2 regions of the Variovorax sp. GW821-FHT06D12 genome follow, and region 2 is predicted to be linked to the other one. Evidence: riboswitches for the same ligand, from Rfam matches in the RefSeq annotation. Region 2 holds a riboswitch; the other holds the start of a gene.
What was found. A riboswitch is a leader RNA that binds a small molecule or an ion and turns the genes downstream of it on or off. The one in region 2 is predicted to bind glycine.
Positions count from the first base shown of each region.

Region 1: linked by a shared signal. The riboswitch ahead of AC07SQ_RS18850 (D-amino acid dehydrogenase) and the one ahead of gcvT (glycine cleavage system aminomethyltransferase GcvT) in region 2 are both predicted to bind glycine.

Region 1 covers NZ_JBWKRI010000005.1:552,724-560,083, reverse strand. Annotated here, with positions in the region: gene AC07SQ_RS18865 (PhaM family polyhydroxyalkanoate granule multifunctional regulatory protein) at 1-686, shown strand, start outside; gene AC07SQ_RS18860 (FIST signal transduction protein) at 736-2,016, shown strand; gene AC07SQ_RS18855 (RtcB family protein) at 2,222-3,637, shown strand; gene AC07SQ_RS18850 (D-amino acid dehydrogenase) at 3,657-4,964, opposite strand; glycine riboswitch at 5,056-5,162, opposite strand; glycine riboswitch at 5,207-5,297, opposite strand; gene rfbB (dTDP-glucose 4,6-dehydratase) at 5,416-6,495, shown strand; gene rfbD (dTDP-4-dehydrorhamnose reductase) at 6,492-7,360, shown strand, end outside.
Region 2 covers NZ_JBWKRI010000011.1:496-7,855, reverse strand. Annotated here, with positions in the region: gene AC07SQ_RS28115 (DUF2855 family protein) at 1-221, shown strand, start outside; gene AC07SQ_RS28110 (DUF3014 domain-containing protein) at 364-1,275, shown strand; gene AC07SQ_RS28105 (hypothetical protein) at 1,384-1,632, shown strand; gene gcvP (aminomethyl-transferring glycine dehydrogenase) at 1,663-4,572, opposite strand; gene gcvH (glycine cleavage system protein GcvH) at 4,631-5,002, opposite strand; gene gcvT (glycine cleavage system aminomethyltransferase GcvT) at 5,074-6,246, opposite strand; glycine riboswitch at 6,294-6,398, opposite strand; glycine riboswitch at 6,411-6,501, opposite strand; gene AC07SQ_RS28085 (hypothetical protein) at 6,533-7,069, opposite strand; gene AC07SQ_RS28080 (L,D-transpeptidase Cds6 family protein) at 7,166-7,360, opposite strand, start outside.

The DNA.
Region 1 (7,360 bases), on a different contig from region 2:
TGCCCGGCATCCCCAGCCTGGCGAGTTGGGTCGCGCCGACCATGAGCGTCGAAGAGGTCGACAAGCGCATCCAGGAACTCAAGACCGTCCAGTACTGGCTCGAACAGAACGGCCACGCGCTCAAGGCGACCATCCAGGCGCTCGAGGTGCAGAAGATGACGCTGTCGACCCTTCGCGGCATGAACGTGCGGATGGAAGACATCGCCAGCGCGTTCACCAAGCAGGCCGCGGCGATGGCGCCTGCACCGGCTCCCGCCCCGGCCCCCGCACCGCGGCCCGAACCGGAAGCTGTCGAGGAAGAGGAAGAAGAGTTCGACGAGGCCGAGGAAGAGGCGGAAGAAGAGGAAACCCCGGCGCCGAAGAAGGCGTCGCGCGCCAAGCCCGCAGCGTCCAACGGCGCTGCCGGTGTGGTCGACCCGATGCAATGGTGGGGCTCGCTCACCGAGCAGTTCCAGCAGATCGCGAGCACCGCGCTGCAGGATGCGGCGCAACTCAAGGTGCCCGCCATGGCGCAGCCGCTGGCCGACGCCGTGGGGCAGGTCATCGGCAAGGCAACGGCGGCGCGCAAGCCGGCCGCCAAGACTGCCGCGAAGAAGGCCGCAGCGAAAAAAGCCGCGCCGGCACCCGCCGCGCGCAAGAAAACCACGTCCACCGCCGCGCGCAAGCGAACCTCCGGCCGGCGCTGACGTCTTACAGACACCTTTCCAGACGACGACGCACGGGTCGGTACGCACCATGAAACTGTTTCCCACCGGCCATGCCACCCACCCGCAATGGCGCATGGCCGCCGGCCTCGTGCTGGCCCAGTTGCGCGCGCAGATGGCGCTGCCCGACTACGCGTCGAACCCGACGCTCGGGCTGCTCTACATCACCGACCACTACGCGGCCGAGGCGCAGGAGATCCTCGATCACCTGAGTGCCGAGCTGCCCGAGGTCACCGACTGGTCGGGCACGGTCGGCATCGGCGTGTCGGCCAACAACGCCGAGTATTTCGACGAACCCGGCCTGAGCCTGATGCTGTGCGCGCTGCCCAGCGACCAGTACCGCGTGTTCTCGGGCGTGGCGCCGCTGGGCAGCTCCGAAATGAGTGGCTTCGAGGCGCACACCGCGCTCGTGCACGCCGACCCGGCCACGCCCGACCTGGGCGAGCTCATCGGCGAGATGGCGGGCCGCACCGACACCGGCTACCTGTTCGGCGGGCTCTCGTCCGGTCGTGGCGGGGCGCTGCAGTTCGCGGTCGGCGGCAACGGCAACATCCGCGGCCACGGCGCGGCGGGCGGCGTGTTCTCGGGCGGCTTGTCGGGCGTGGTGTTCGGCGAGGGCGTGCGGCTGGTGTCGCGCGTCACGCAGGGCTGCCAGCCGCTACGCACCGGCGGCGCACGCGAGCGCGAGATCACCGAGGCCGACGGCAACCTGCTGCTGTCGCTCGACGGCGAGCCAGCGCTCGACGTGCTGCTGGCCGATTTGCAGGTGTCGCTCGACCGGCCGCAGGAAGCCATCGACGCCGTGCGCAACACGCTGGTCGGCCTGGCCGACGCGGGCAGCGACGGCATCCGCCGCACCGGCGACCTGGGCGCCGACGTGCTGGTGCGCCACATCATCGGGCTTGATCCGACGCGGCGCGGCATCGCCATTGCCGACAACGCCGAGGCCGGCATGCGGCTGAGTTTCTGCCGCCGCAACGCGCAGGCGGCGCGCGCCGACCTGATGCGCATCTGCGCCGAGATCCGCGAAGAACTCGAGCCCGAAGAACAGACACTGGCCACCGCGCGCGCCGTGGCGGCCGGCGAGGCCGAGGCCGCACCGCATCCCGCGCGGCGCATCGCGGGCGCGGTGTACGTGAGCTGCTCGGGGCGCGGCGGCCCGCACTTCGGTGCGCCGGGCGCCGAATTGCAGATCGTGCGGCATGCGCTGGGCGACGTGCCGCTGGTCGGCTTCTTCGCCGCCGGCGAGATCGCGCGCCATCACCTGTACGGCTACACCGGCGTGCTGACGGTGTTCACGGCGCCGGACTGACTGACGGGAAAAAACGACGCGGCGCCTGCGCCCTGTGTTCGCAGGCGGTTCGCGTCGCTAGAATCCGCCCGCTTTCTTGAATCTCTGCTGCTGCAAGAAAGAGTGATCCGCGCGCCCCGAGGCACGCGGTCGATCTCTTTCGCCCCGCCATGCGATGTGACGGGGCCCGGAAACCGACACGGTTTCCCCGAATGGAATTGCAGCCATGGGCAGCCCCACCAATAGTCATTTTTCGAGACTTCAGCGCGCCTTTTCGCGCGCCCACATCGCCGTCGATTACCGCGACGGCATCTATCACCTGCGCAACGAAGCCGCGCAGGCGACCGTTCTTCTGCCGCAGAGCCTGCCGCTGGAAGAAAAAGCCGTGAACCAGCTGCTGGCCTTTGCCAGCGTGCGCTCGCCCGACGGCGCGCACGGCGTGTGCAAGGCCTGCGCGACGCCGGACTTTCATCCGGGCTCGGTCGCGCCGGTGGGCAGCGTCGTCGCCACCGATGGCGACTTCGTGATCCCCGCCGCGGTCGGCACCGACATCAACTGCGGCATGCGCCTGCTGACCACCGGCCTCACGCTGGACCAGGTGGCGCCGCACAAGACGCAGCTGCTCGCGCGGCTCACACGCAGCCTGCTCGACAACGGGCGCGACGTGCCGGTGCACACGGCGGCGTTTCGCGCGCTGTTCGACGAAGGGCCGGCCGCGTTCCTGGATGCCGTGCGCAACGACGGGCTCTGGGCCGCGTGCGACCGCGACCGGCTGCAGGCCGAGATCGGCGCGTGCATCGGCCTGGCGAGCTTCGGCGGGCAATCGCGGCACGCACCGCCGGCCTACACCGGCGCGCGCCACGAGGTGTTCCGCGATCCGTGCCTGGGCACGCCGGGCAGCGGCAACCACTTCGTCGAACTGCAGGTGGTCGACCAGGTGATGGACCGGCACGCGGCGTACCGCGCGGGGCTCAAGGTGGGCGAGGTCGTGGTGATGATCCACAGCGGCTCGCGCGACATCGGGTTCCATGTCGGCGGCCGCTGGATGGACCGCGCACGGGCCGAGTGGCCGCAGGGCCTGCGCCATCCGAAGAGCGGGCTGTACGGTCTGGCCGGGCCGCTGGCGCAGGAGTACCTCGAGGCCATGGGCGTGGCCGCGCGCTATGCGTGGGCAAACCGCGTCGTGCTGGCCGAGCTGGTGCGCAAGGACTTCGCCGAGCTGCTGGGCGCCACGGCGTCGACGCTGGTGGTCGACGTGCCGCACAACGTGGTGCTGCGCGAGCACGGCATGAACATCCATCGCAAGGGCGCGACGCCGGCGCACGCGGGCGACCTGGCGCTGATTCCCGGGTCGATGGGCGATCACTCGTACCTCGCGACCGGGCTGGGGCATGAGGACTGGCTGTGGTCGTGCAGCCATGGTGCCGGCCGGCGCATGCGTCGGCAGGAAGTGCGCGCGATGCGGCCCGCACCCGGCGACGCTGATGCCAGCTGGCAATGCGTGACGCTGCGCGAAGAGCGCCGCATCGAGGAGGCGCCGCAGGCCTACAAGCCGATCGGCGCGGTGATCGAGGCGCAGGAAAGCGCGGGGCTCATCCGCTGCGCCGTGCGGCTCAAGCCCTGGGTCACGTTCAAGGCATGACCCGAGGGCGCGTGTCGTGTCAGCCCAGTGCGGGTTGCACGGCGCGCGGCGCGGGCGCCGGCATGCCGGCGAACGCGAAATCGACCTCGGGCGCCAGCCCGCTCACGATGCGCGCGATCGACTTGCCCGAGCCGCAGGCGTGCGTCCAGCCGAGCGTGCCGTGGCCGGTGTTGAGGAACAGGTTCGGCAGTTTGGTCTTGCCGATCAGCGGCACGTTGCTCGGCGTGGCCGGGCGCAGGCCGGTCCAGAACTGCGCGCGTTCGGTGTCGCCGGCGCCGGGGAAGAGCTCTTCGACGCGCCGCACGATGGCTTCGCAACGCACGCGGTTCAGGTCGCGGTCGTAGCCGTTGAGCTCGGCCGTGCCGGCGATGCGCAGGCGGTCGCCCGATTCGGAGGTGTAGCGCGAGAACACCAGCTTGTATTCGTCGTCGGTGAGCGAGACCTGGTGCGCCTTCGACGCGTCCTTCACGGGCAGCGTCACCGAGTAGCCCTTGGCCGGGTAGATCGGCAGGCGGATGCCCAACGGCGCCGCGTACAGCGGGCTCAGCGAACCCATCGCAAGCACGAAGGCATCGCCGCGGATGCGCTGGAAGCGGCCTTCGTTGTCGGTCGCCTCGACGTGGTCGATGCTGCCGCCGGCTTCGCGCAGCGCGGTCACCGTGTGGCTCATGAGGAACTTCACGCCGGCCGCTTCGGCCAGCTTCACCAGCTCGCGCGCGAAGCGGTTGGCGTCGCCCGATTCGTCTTCGGCGGTGTAGGTGGCGCCGGCGAGTTGGGGGCGGATGTGGGCGAGGGCGGGTTCGATCTTGATGGCTTCGTCGGCCGAGATGACCAGGCGTTCGCAGCCCAGGGCGCGCATCTGCTCGGCGGGCGCGAGGGCGCCGTCGAATTCTTTTTGCGTCGTGTAGAAGTGCAGGATGCCTTGCGTGCGCTGGTCATAGTTCAGGCCGGTGTCTCGACGCAATTGCTGCAACATTTCCCGGCTGTATGTACCGAGACGAACGATCTGTTCGATGTTGTGGCGGGTGCGCGCGGGGGTGCATTCGCGCAAAAACTGCAGGCCCCAGAGCCACTGGCGCATGTCGGCGCGGATGCGGAACAGCAGCGGCGCGTCTTCCTTGCCGAGCCATTGCAGCACCTTCAGCGGCGCGCTCGGATTGGCCCACGGCTCGGCATGGCTGACCGAGATCTGGCCGCCGTTGGCGAAGCTGGTTTCGGCGGCCGGGGTGGCCTGCCGGTCGATCACGGTCACCTCGTGGCCGAGTTGCTGGAGGTAGTAGGCCGAAGTCACGCCGAGCAGGCCGGCGCCAAGAACGATCACACGCATTGCAAGTGCCTTTGAGTTTGCAGCGCTTGAACGGCGGGCGTGGAGTGCTATTGAAAAAATAGCAAGCAACCGGACGACCGATGTCCAAGTTGCCGCTCCCCCTGTCCTCGGTACCTGAGAGATTCACCCTGCTGCACCCGCAGCGGGTTTGCTCCTTCGGTGCGCCACATGGCGTGGCGGCTCTCCAGACGGCTGTATCGATGAGTGCAGTACTGACCCCTTGCCGAAGTTCCTGGGCGTTGCCTGGAATTTCGTCGGGCCGACCTGAGCGTTTATGGGAGTTTGCGCCTTCGGTAGGGCCTCCGTGGAGGCCCGCTCTCCTGCAATTGTTGGCGATTGTAGGCGGGCCCCGCAAGCCGGCCAAGCCCTGTACATCGGCACTTCACACCGATGGGATAATTGAATGTTGATTTTTGGTAAAGCAAACTTTTTTCTACATGCAGGGGACTCCATGATCCTGGTTACCGGCGGCGCAGGCTTCATTGGCGCCAATTTCGTGCTCGACTGGATCGCGCAGGGCAACGAGCCCGTCGTGAACCTCGACAAGCTGACCTACGCAGGCAACCTCGAGACCCTGGCGTCGCTCAAGGGCAACGCGAACCACGTCTTCGTGCAGGGCGACATCGGCGACAGCGCGCTGCTCGATCGCCTGCTGGCCGAGCACAAACCCCGTGCCGTTGTGAACTTTGCCGCGGAATCGCACGTGGATCGTTCGATCCACGGCCCCGAAGACTTCGTGCAGACCAACGTGCTCGGCACCTTCCGCCTGCTCGAATCGGTGCGCGGCTACTGGAACGCCCTGCCGGCCGACCAAAAGGCGGCCTTCCGCTTCCTGCATGTGTCGACCGACGAGGTCTACGGCTCGCTCTCCAAGACCGACCCGGCCTTCACCGAAGAGAACAAGTACGAGCCCAACAGCCCGTACTCGGCCAGCAAGGCCGCCAGCGACCACCTCGTGCGCGCCTGGCACCACACCTACGGCCTGCCGGTGGTCACCACCAACTGCTCGAACAACTACGGCCCGTTCCACTTCCCCGAGAAGTTGATCCCGCTGATGATCGTCAACGCGCTGGCCGGCAAGAACCTGCCCGTGTACGGCGACGGCATGCAGGTGCGCGACTGGCTCTACGTGAAGGACCACTGCAGCGCCATCCGCCGCGTGCTCGAGGCCGGCAAGCTCGGTGAGACCTACAACGTCGGCGGCTGGAACGAGAAGCCCAACATCGAGATCGTCAACACCGTGTGCGCGCTGCTCGACGAACTGAGCCCCCGCGCCGACGGCAAGCCGTACAAGGAACAGATCACCTACGTCACGGACCGCCCGGGCCACGACCGCCGCTACGCCATCGATGCACGCAAGCTCGAGGCCGAACTCGGCTGGAAGCCCGCCGAGACCTTCGACACCGGCATCCGCAAGACCGTCCAGTGGTACCTCGCCAACGGCGAGTGGGTGCGCAACGTGCAAAGCGGCGCGTACCGCGAATGGGTCGAGAAGCAGTACGACGCCGCACCCGCGAAGGCTTCCGCATGAAGTTGCTGCTGCTCGGCAAAGGTGGACAGGTCGGCTGGGAGCTGCAGCGCAGCCTCGCGCCGCTCGGCGAAGTGGTCGCGCTGGACTTCGACAGCACCGACTTCCACGCCGACTTCAGCCGCCCCGAGCAGCTGGCCGCCACGGTGCTGGCGGTGCGCCCCGACGTCATCGTCAATGCCGCCGCGCACACCGCCGTCGACAAGGCCGAGAGCGAGCCCGACTTCGCGCGCAAGCTCAACGCCACCTCGCCCGGCGTGGTGGCCGAGGCCGCGCAGCAGATCGGCGCGCTGATGGTGCATTACTCCACCGACTACGTCTTCGACGGCAGCGGCACCCGCCCCTGGAAAGAAGACGACGCGACCGGCCCGCTCAGCGTGTACGGCCAGACCAAGCTCGAAGGCGAACAGTTGGTGGCGCAGCATTGCGCGAAGCACCTGATCTTTCGCACCAGCTGGGTGTACGCCGCACGCGGTGGCAACTTCGCCAAGACCATGCTGCGGCTGGCCAAGGAGCGAGACAAGCTCACGGTCATCGACGACCAGTTCGGCGCCCCGACCGGTGCCGAGCTGCTGGCCGACATCACCGCGCACGCCATCCGCGCCACCTTGCAAGACCCGGCCAAGGCAGGGCTGTACCACGCCATCGCCGGCGGCGAGACCACGTGGCACGGTTACGCGCGATTCGTGCTCGAGATGGCGCAGCAGGCCGGCGTCGAACTCAAGGCCGGCCCGCAGGCCGTGGAGGCCGTACCCACCAGCGCCTTTCCGACGCCCGCGAAGCGGCCGCACAACTCGCGGCTCGACACCACCAAGCTGCAGACCACCTTCGGCCTGCGCTTGCCGCCCTGGCAGGAAGGCGTGGCACG
Region 2 (7,360 bases):
AGATCCGCAAGCGCAATGCCGATTGGGGCCCGCAGGAGGTCAACCGCCGCTTCAACGACGCGCAGGGCCGCTTCATCGCCGAGCTGAGCCGGCCGGGCAACCGCTGGATGACGCTGGCGCAGGGCCGCGGCTTCGCGCATGCGCAGGCCGTGATCGCCGACCTGCACGCGGGCCGCGTCGATCCGCGCGAGGCGCATGTGGTGCGCATTGGCGGCGCGTGACGGGCTGGGCGACTGAACTTCGGCGCGGGTGGGGCGTCACAGGGGGTTACGAGAACGTGGCGATCGTGCGGGCCGTGCAGGCCATCCTGGTGCACCATTGCCTTTCGTCTCCCCACTGCCATCCCGCAAAAGGAAACCGCCCATGTCCGACGCCGACTCCCCCCGCGACACCCCCGAATTCCGACCCCGCAAGGAAGCGCCGATGGGCACCATCGTCGGCCTGGCGCTGGTCGTGCTGGTGGCGGCGTATTTCGGCTGGCGCTGGTACCAGCAGCAGCAACTGGCGCCGCTGCCGACCGCGCCCGTGGCCGTCGCCCCGAACGACGCGCCCCCCGAGCCGCCCAAGGTGGAAGAGCCGAAGGGCCCGCAGAACCCGGTCGAGGCGCTGGCCCCGCCCGATGCCGCGTTGCCCGCACTGGCCAGTTCCGATGCGCGCGTGATGAAGGCGCTCACCGAGCTGCTGGGCGGCAAGGCCGTGGCGGCCTACCTGCAGTCCGACGGCGTGGTGCGGCGCTTCGTCGCCACGGTCGACAACCTGCCGCGCGAGCAGGCACCCGCCAGCAAGTGGCCGGTGCAGCCCGCGCCGCAGCGCTTCATCACCGACGGGCCGCAGCAGGGCGGCGTGCAGACCATCGCGGCGAACAACTCCGCGCGCTACAACGGCATCGTGATGCTGGCCGGGGCTGTCGATCCGGCCAAGGCCGCGGCGGTGTATGCGCGGCTGTACCCGCTGTTCCAGCAGGCGTACGAAGAGCTGGGCTATCCGGGCCGCTACTTCAACGACCGCTTCATCGCCGTGATCGACCACCTGCTGCAGGCGCCCGAGCCCACGGGGCCGGTGCAGGTGAAGCTGGTCGAGGTGAAGGGCGACATCCCCTCGCAGCGGCCCTGGGTGCGCTACGAATACGCCGACCCGAAGCTCGAATCGCTCTCGGCCGGCCAGAAGATCCTGGTGCGCATGGGGCCCGAGAACGAGCGCAAGATGAAGGCCAGCCTGCGCGGGCTGCGCGCGCAGATCGCCACCGGCGAGATCGCGAAGAAGAAGCAGCCCTGAGGCGTGATGCACTGACAGCGCCCCGCCTGCACGCCCTGTAGGCGCGGGCCGATTGCATGCGGCGCGAAGGGTCGAGATGATTTGCGCCTACGACTTCGAGGGCAAGCCATGAACCTGATGAGCGTCGATCTTTACCAGAGCACCACCGACCCCGGGAAATTCCTGGCGCTTCCCGCCGGCACCGACCCGACCGAACTCATGGGCCCGATGACCTTCGATCGGGACTACGCGCACATCAAGCGCTACCAGGCGGCCTTCGCGTTCGATCCGTCCGAAACCTACGCGGGCGTGAACGCCGCGAAGATCGCCGCGGACCTGCTCACCGTGAAGTGGGCGATGTACCGGCGCGAAGGCTGAACGCGGGCGGCTTGCGCCGCCGCGCCTTCGTCAGGCCTCTTCGGTTTCCTGGTACTCGCCCACCGGCACGCAGCTGCAGAACAGGTTGCGGTCGCCGTAGACGTTGTCGACGCGCCCGATCGGCGGCCAGTACTTGGCCTGCTTGAGTTCGGCCAGCGGGAACGCGCCGAGTTCGCGCGAGTAGGGGTGGCTCCACTCCGTGCCGAGCAGGCTGGCGGCGGTGTGCGGCGCGTGCTTGAGCGGGTTGTCGTCCTTCGACCAGACGCCTTCTTCCACGCGGCGGATCTCGCCGCGGATGGCGATCATCGCGTCGACGAAACGGTCGAGCTCGGCCAGCGGTTCGCTTTCGGTGGGCTCCACCATCAGCGTGCCGGGCACGGGGAAGCTCAGCGTGGGCGCGTGGAAGCCGTAGTCGATGAGGCGCTTGGCCACGTCTTCGGCGGTGACGCCGCTGGTGTCCTTGAGCGGACGCAGGTCGAGGATGCACTCGTGCGCGACGTGGCCGTTGGGGCTCGCGTACAGCGTGGGGTAGTGGTCCTTCAGGCGGGCGCTGATGTAGTTGGCGCTGAGGATGGCCGTTTCGGTGGCGGCCTGCAGGCCCTTGGCGCCCATCATGCGGCAGTACATCCAGCTGATCGGCAGCACGGCCGCATTGCCCAGCGGCGCGGCCGACACGGCGCCCACGCCGTTCGAGGGCACGCCGGCCGTGGCGTGGCCCGGCAGGTAGGGCACGAGGTCTTCGACCACGCAGACCGGGCCGACGCCCGGGCCGCCGCCGCCGTGCGGGATGCAGAAGGTCTTGTGCAGGTTCAGGTGGCTCACGTCGCCGCCGAACTCGCCCGGCGCGGCCACGCCGACCAGCGCGTTCATGTTGGCGCCGTCGACGTACACGCGGCCACCGTGTTCATGCACGAGCTCGCACAGCTCCTTCACGCGGGTCTCGAACACGCCGTGCGTGCTGGGGTAAGTGATCATCACGGCGGCCAGGTGGGCGCTGTGCTTCTCGCAGGCGCGCTTGAGGTCGTCCATGTCGACGTTGCCTTGCGCGTCGCAGGCCGTCACCACCACCTGCAGGCCCACCATCTGGGCGCTGGCCGGGTTGGTGCCGTGCGCCGAGGAGGGAATCAGGCAGATGTTGCGGTGGCCCTGGCCCTTGGCTTCATGGAAGGACTTGATGGCCAGCAGGCCCGCGTACTCGCCCTGCGAGCCCGCGTTGGGCTGCAGGCTGATGCCCGCGTAGCCGGTGGCCTCGCACAGCCAGGCGCGCAGCTGCGCGTCGAGCTGGGCGTAGCCCTGCAGCTGGTCGGCGGGCGCGAAGGGGTGGATGTTGGCGAACTCGGGCCAGGTGATGGGGATCATCTCGCTGGTCGCGTTGAGCTTCATGGTGCAGCTGCCCAGCGGGATCATGCTGCGGTCGAGCGCGAGGTCCTTGTCCGACAGGCTGCGGATGTAGCGCAGCATCGCCGTTTCGCTCTTGTGGGTGTTGAACACCGGGTGCGTGAGGAAGGCGCTGGTGCGGCGCAGGTCTTCGGGAATCAGCGGCGTGGTGTTGGCGGCCAGCTCGTCGAAGCGCGGCATCGCGGTGCCGGCGGGCACGAACAGGGCCCACAGGGTTTCGATGTCGGCGCGCGTCGTGGTTTCATCGAGCGAGATGCCCAGGTGCTGCTGCAGGCGCTGGCGCAGGTTGACGCCGCCGGCCTGTGCGCGCTCGATGATCGCGGCCGTGTCGTCGCCGGTGCGGATCGTCAGCGAATCGAAGGCGGTGGTGTTCACCGGCTCGCGGCCCATCTGCGACAGGCCCTTGGCGAGGATGGCGGTGAGCACGGCCACGCGCTGTGCGATGCGCGTCAGGCCGTCGGGGCCGTGGTACACGGCGTACATGCTGGCGACCACGGCCGGCAGCACCTGCGCGGTGCAGATGTTCGAGGTGGCCTTCTCGCGGCGGATGTGCTGCTCGCGCGTCTGCAGCGCAAGGCGGTAGGCGGGCTGGCCGTGCGTATCGACGCTCACGCCGACGAGGCGGCCGGGCAGCGAGCGCTTGAACGAATCGCGGCAGGCCAGGTAGGCGGCGTGCGGGCCGCCGTTGCACAGCGGCATGCCGAAGCGCTGCGTGGTGCCGCAGACGATGTCGGCGTCGAACTCGCCGGGGGCGACCAGCAGCGTCAGCGCCAGCAGGTCGGCCGCGACGATGAAGGCGGCGTCGCACTGGTGCGCGTGGCCCGCGAGCGGGCGCAGATCGTGCACGTGGCCGGTGGTGGCGGGGTACTGCGCGAGCACGCCGAAGAACTCGCCGCTCACCATCAGGTGCGGCAGTGTTTCCGACACGGTGCTCACCTTCACCTCGATGCCCAGCGGCGCGGCGCGCGTCTTGATGACTTCGATGGTCTGCGGGTGGCAGTCGCCCGACACGAGGAAGACGTTGCTCTTGCTCTTCACGCTGCGCTTGGCGAGCGTCATGGCCTCGGCGGCGGCCGTGGCCTCGTCGAGCATCGAGGCGTTGGCGATGGCCATGCCCGTGAGGTCGCACACCATCGTCTGGAAGTTGAGCAGGGCTTCCATGCGGCCCTGCGAGATCTCGGCCTGGTAGGGCGTGTAGGCGGTGTACCAGGCGGGGTTCTCCAGGATGTTGCGCAGGATCACGCCCGGCGTGTGCGTGCCGTAGTAGCCCTGGCCGATGAAGCTCTTGAACACCTTGTTCTTCGACGCCAGCGTCTTCAGCTCGGCCAGCGCGTCGGCCTCGGTGACGGGCGCGGGCAGGCGCATCGGCCGGGCGCGGCGGATGGCCGCCGGCACGATGCCGTCGATGAGCTCCGCGCGCGTTTCCGAGCCGATCACCGGCAGCATGCGCGCCTCGTCCGCCGCATCGATGCCGATGTGGCGGGCGAGGAATTCTTCGGCGTTCTCTAGTTCTTGCAAAGAGGGAAGGGCGGGAATCGGCATGGCGGTGAAGGCTCGGGGGAGAAGGAACGAAGGTGCGAGGAAGCTGCTGTTCAGCGGATCAGGATTCGGCGGCGAACTTGTCGTAGCTGGCGGCGTCGAGCAGGGCGTCGAGCTGCGCGGGCTCGCTCAGCTTGACCTTGAAGAACCAGCCGGCGGCCAGCGGGTCGCTGTTGGCCAGCGACGGGTCGGCGCGCAGCGCTTCGTTCACTTCGGTGATCTCGCCCGACACGGGCATGAACACGTCGGCGGCGGCCTTCACCGACTCGACCACACCGGCGACCTCGCCCTGCGCGAAGGTCTTGCCCACTTCAGGCAGGTCGACGAACACCACGTCGCCCAGCGCGTCCTGCGCATGCACGGTGATGCCGACGGTGGCGGCGCCGCCTTCGGCCGCCACCCATTCGTGGTCCTTGGTGTATTTGATGCTCATGAAAAAACTCCTCGTGGAAAAAATGGAATCGGGGTGCAGAGCCTAGCCGGGTCTGCGGTGTTGAGTTGCGGTCAGCCGCGGTAGTAGCGCGTCGGCACGAAAGGCATGGTCGAGACCTCCATCGGCACCGGCTTGCCGCGCACGATGGCCTGCACGCGCGTGCCGGGCTCGGCGAAGGCGGCGGCTACGTAGCCCATGGCCACGCAGCGGTCGGCCGTGGGGCCGAGCAGGCCGCTGGTGACGGCGCCGATGTCGTGCCCTTCGAGCGACTGCAGCAGCGTGCCGTCGCGCACCGGGATGCGTTCGAGTGCCACGAGGCCGACGCGCTTGCGCGTGAGCGTCTTGTGGTCGGTGTGGCCGGCCGCGCCCGAGGCGACGGCGGCCAGCTGGGCCAGCACCTTGGCCGCGCCCGGGAAGCCGCCTTCGCGCGCACCGCCCGCGCGGCGCACCTTCTGGATGGCCCAGTTGAGCGAGGCTTCGACCGGGGTGGTGGTGGTGTCGATGTCGTTGCCGTACAGGCACAGGCCGGCTTCGAGCCGCAGCGAGTTGCGCGCGCCCAGGCCGACGGGCTTCACCTCGGGCTGTGCGAGCAGCAGGCGGGCGAGGGCGTCGGCGTCCTTGCCGGCCACCGAAATCTCGAAGCCGTCTTCGCCGGTGTAGCCGCTGCGGGTGACGAAGGCGGCGATGCCGCCGATCTGCACCGCGCCGCCGGTCATGAACACGAAGCGCTCGATGCCGGGCGACAGGCGCGCCAGCGTGACGGCGGCCTGCGGGCCCTGCAGTGCCAGCAGCGCGTGGTCGGGCAGGGGCTGCACCTGGCAGCGCGCGCCGATCCTGGCCTGGATGTGGGCGATGTCGGCCACCTTGCAGGCGCCGTTCACGATCACGAAGAGCGAACCGTTGCCTTCGTTGAAGAACATCAGGTCGTCGAGGATGCCGCCCTCGTCGTTCAGCAGCAGGCCGTAGCGCTGCTTGCCGGCGGGCAGATCGACCACGTCGACGGGCATCAGGGTTTCGAACGCGGCGGCGGCATCGGGGCCGACCAGGCGCAGCTGGCCCATGTGCGAGATGTCGAACAGGCCGGCCGCATCGCGCGTGTGCTTGTGCTCGGCCATGAGGCCGGCGGGGTACTGCACGGGCATCGAATAGCCGGCGAAGGGCACCATGCGGGCGCCCAACTCGACGTGGAGGTCGTACAGCGGGGTCTTGAGAAGTTGGGCGTCGGAAGCGGAGGAAGCAGCCACGGGGCACTCCAAAGGGGCAGTCGAAATCCATGGCTGCAACGCCACGGGCCACCCCTGCTGTCCGCTTTACCTGAGAGATTCGCCCCACGATCGGGGTTTGCTCCTTCGGTGGGCCGCATGCAATGCCACGGCCTCTCTCCAGCAAGGAAACGCCGGTGGTTGCCGGCGTCTTGTCAGTCCTTTTGCCTGAGCGTTCGGGGAACCCCTGCGCCTTCGGCGGCCCCGTCGCGCGGGGCTCTCTCCTGACCCGGCGAGTGTAGTGGATCGCGGGGCCGGGGCTGGCGGCTCAGTGCACGGTTTCGGCCGGCGGCAGCAGCTTGTCGATGCGCTCGCGCAGCGAGTCGGCGCGCTCGGGGCCGGCGGCCTTCTCGATCTCGGAGAGCATCAGCGCGGCGATGGTCAGCATGGCCTCGCGGTCGCGGGCCTCGCGCAGGGCGTCGCGCATCTGGTTGGCGAAGCGCGGGTCGCGGCGCACGAACATGCGCTCGCAGATGTCGAACAGGAACATGCGCGTGGTGGCCAGCGAGCGCTTGCCGTCGAAGCTGTCGGCCGAGGTGGCGACCTGGATCGGCTCGGCGGCGGGGACGGGCGTGGGGGCCGGTGCGGGAGGCGGCGCGACCGGGCGCGCGACCTGCAGGTAGCCGCGCTGCATCAGCCCGTGGATCGCCTGTTCGGCCTCGACGCGGCTGGGGAACAGCGGGCTGAAGTCGGTCAGCGAGCGCCGGCCGTCGGCCATGAGCAGCAGGGCGCGCTCACGCTGGCTGAGCGTGCGCTGCCCGGCCTGGAGTTCGTCGCGTGCCTTCTCGGTCTTGGTGGGGAACATGGCGGCCACAGCTTTCGGAGGTCGAAGGCTGCAGCATCGTTGCAAGTGGTGACATCTTCGTGAACCATTTGCCTTACAGGGACAAGGGGGTGCGCGTCAGTTGCCCGCGCTCTCCTTGCGGATCAGCCAGCGCGTGCCCACGCGCTGCAGCTCGAGGGTCTTGCGGTCGGTCTCGGTGAGCGCGTCGGCGCTGTAGACCTGCCGGAACTGCGCGCTGGCCGAGGTGCCCTGGACGCTGATCACCAGCCCCTCGATGCCCACGCTGATGCGCGACTTGCCCGTGATGCGGGC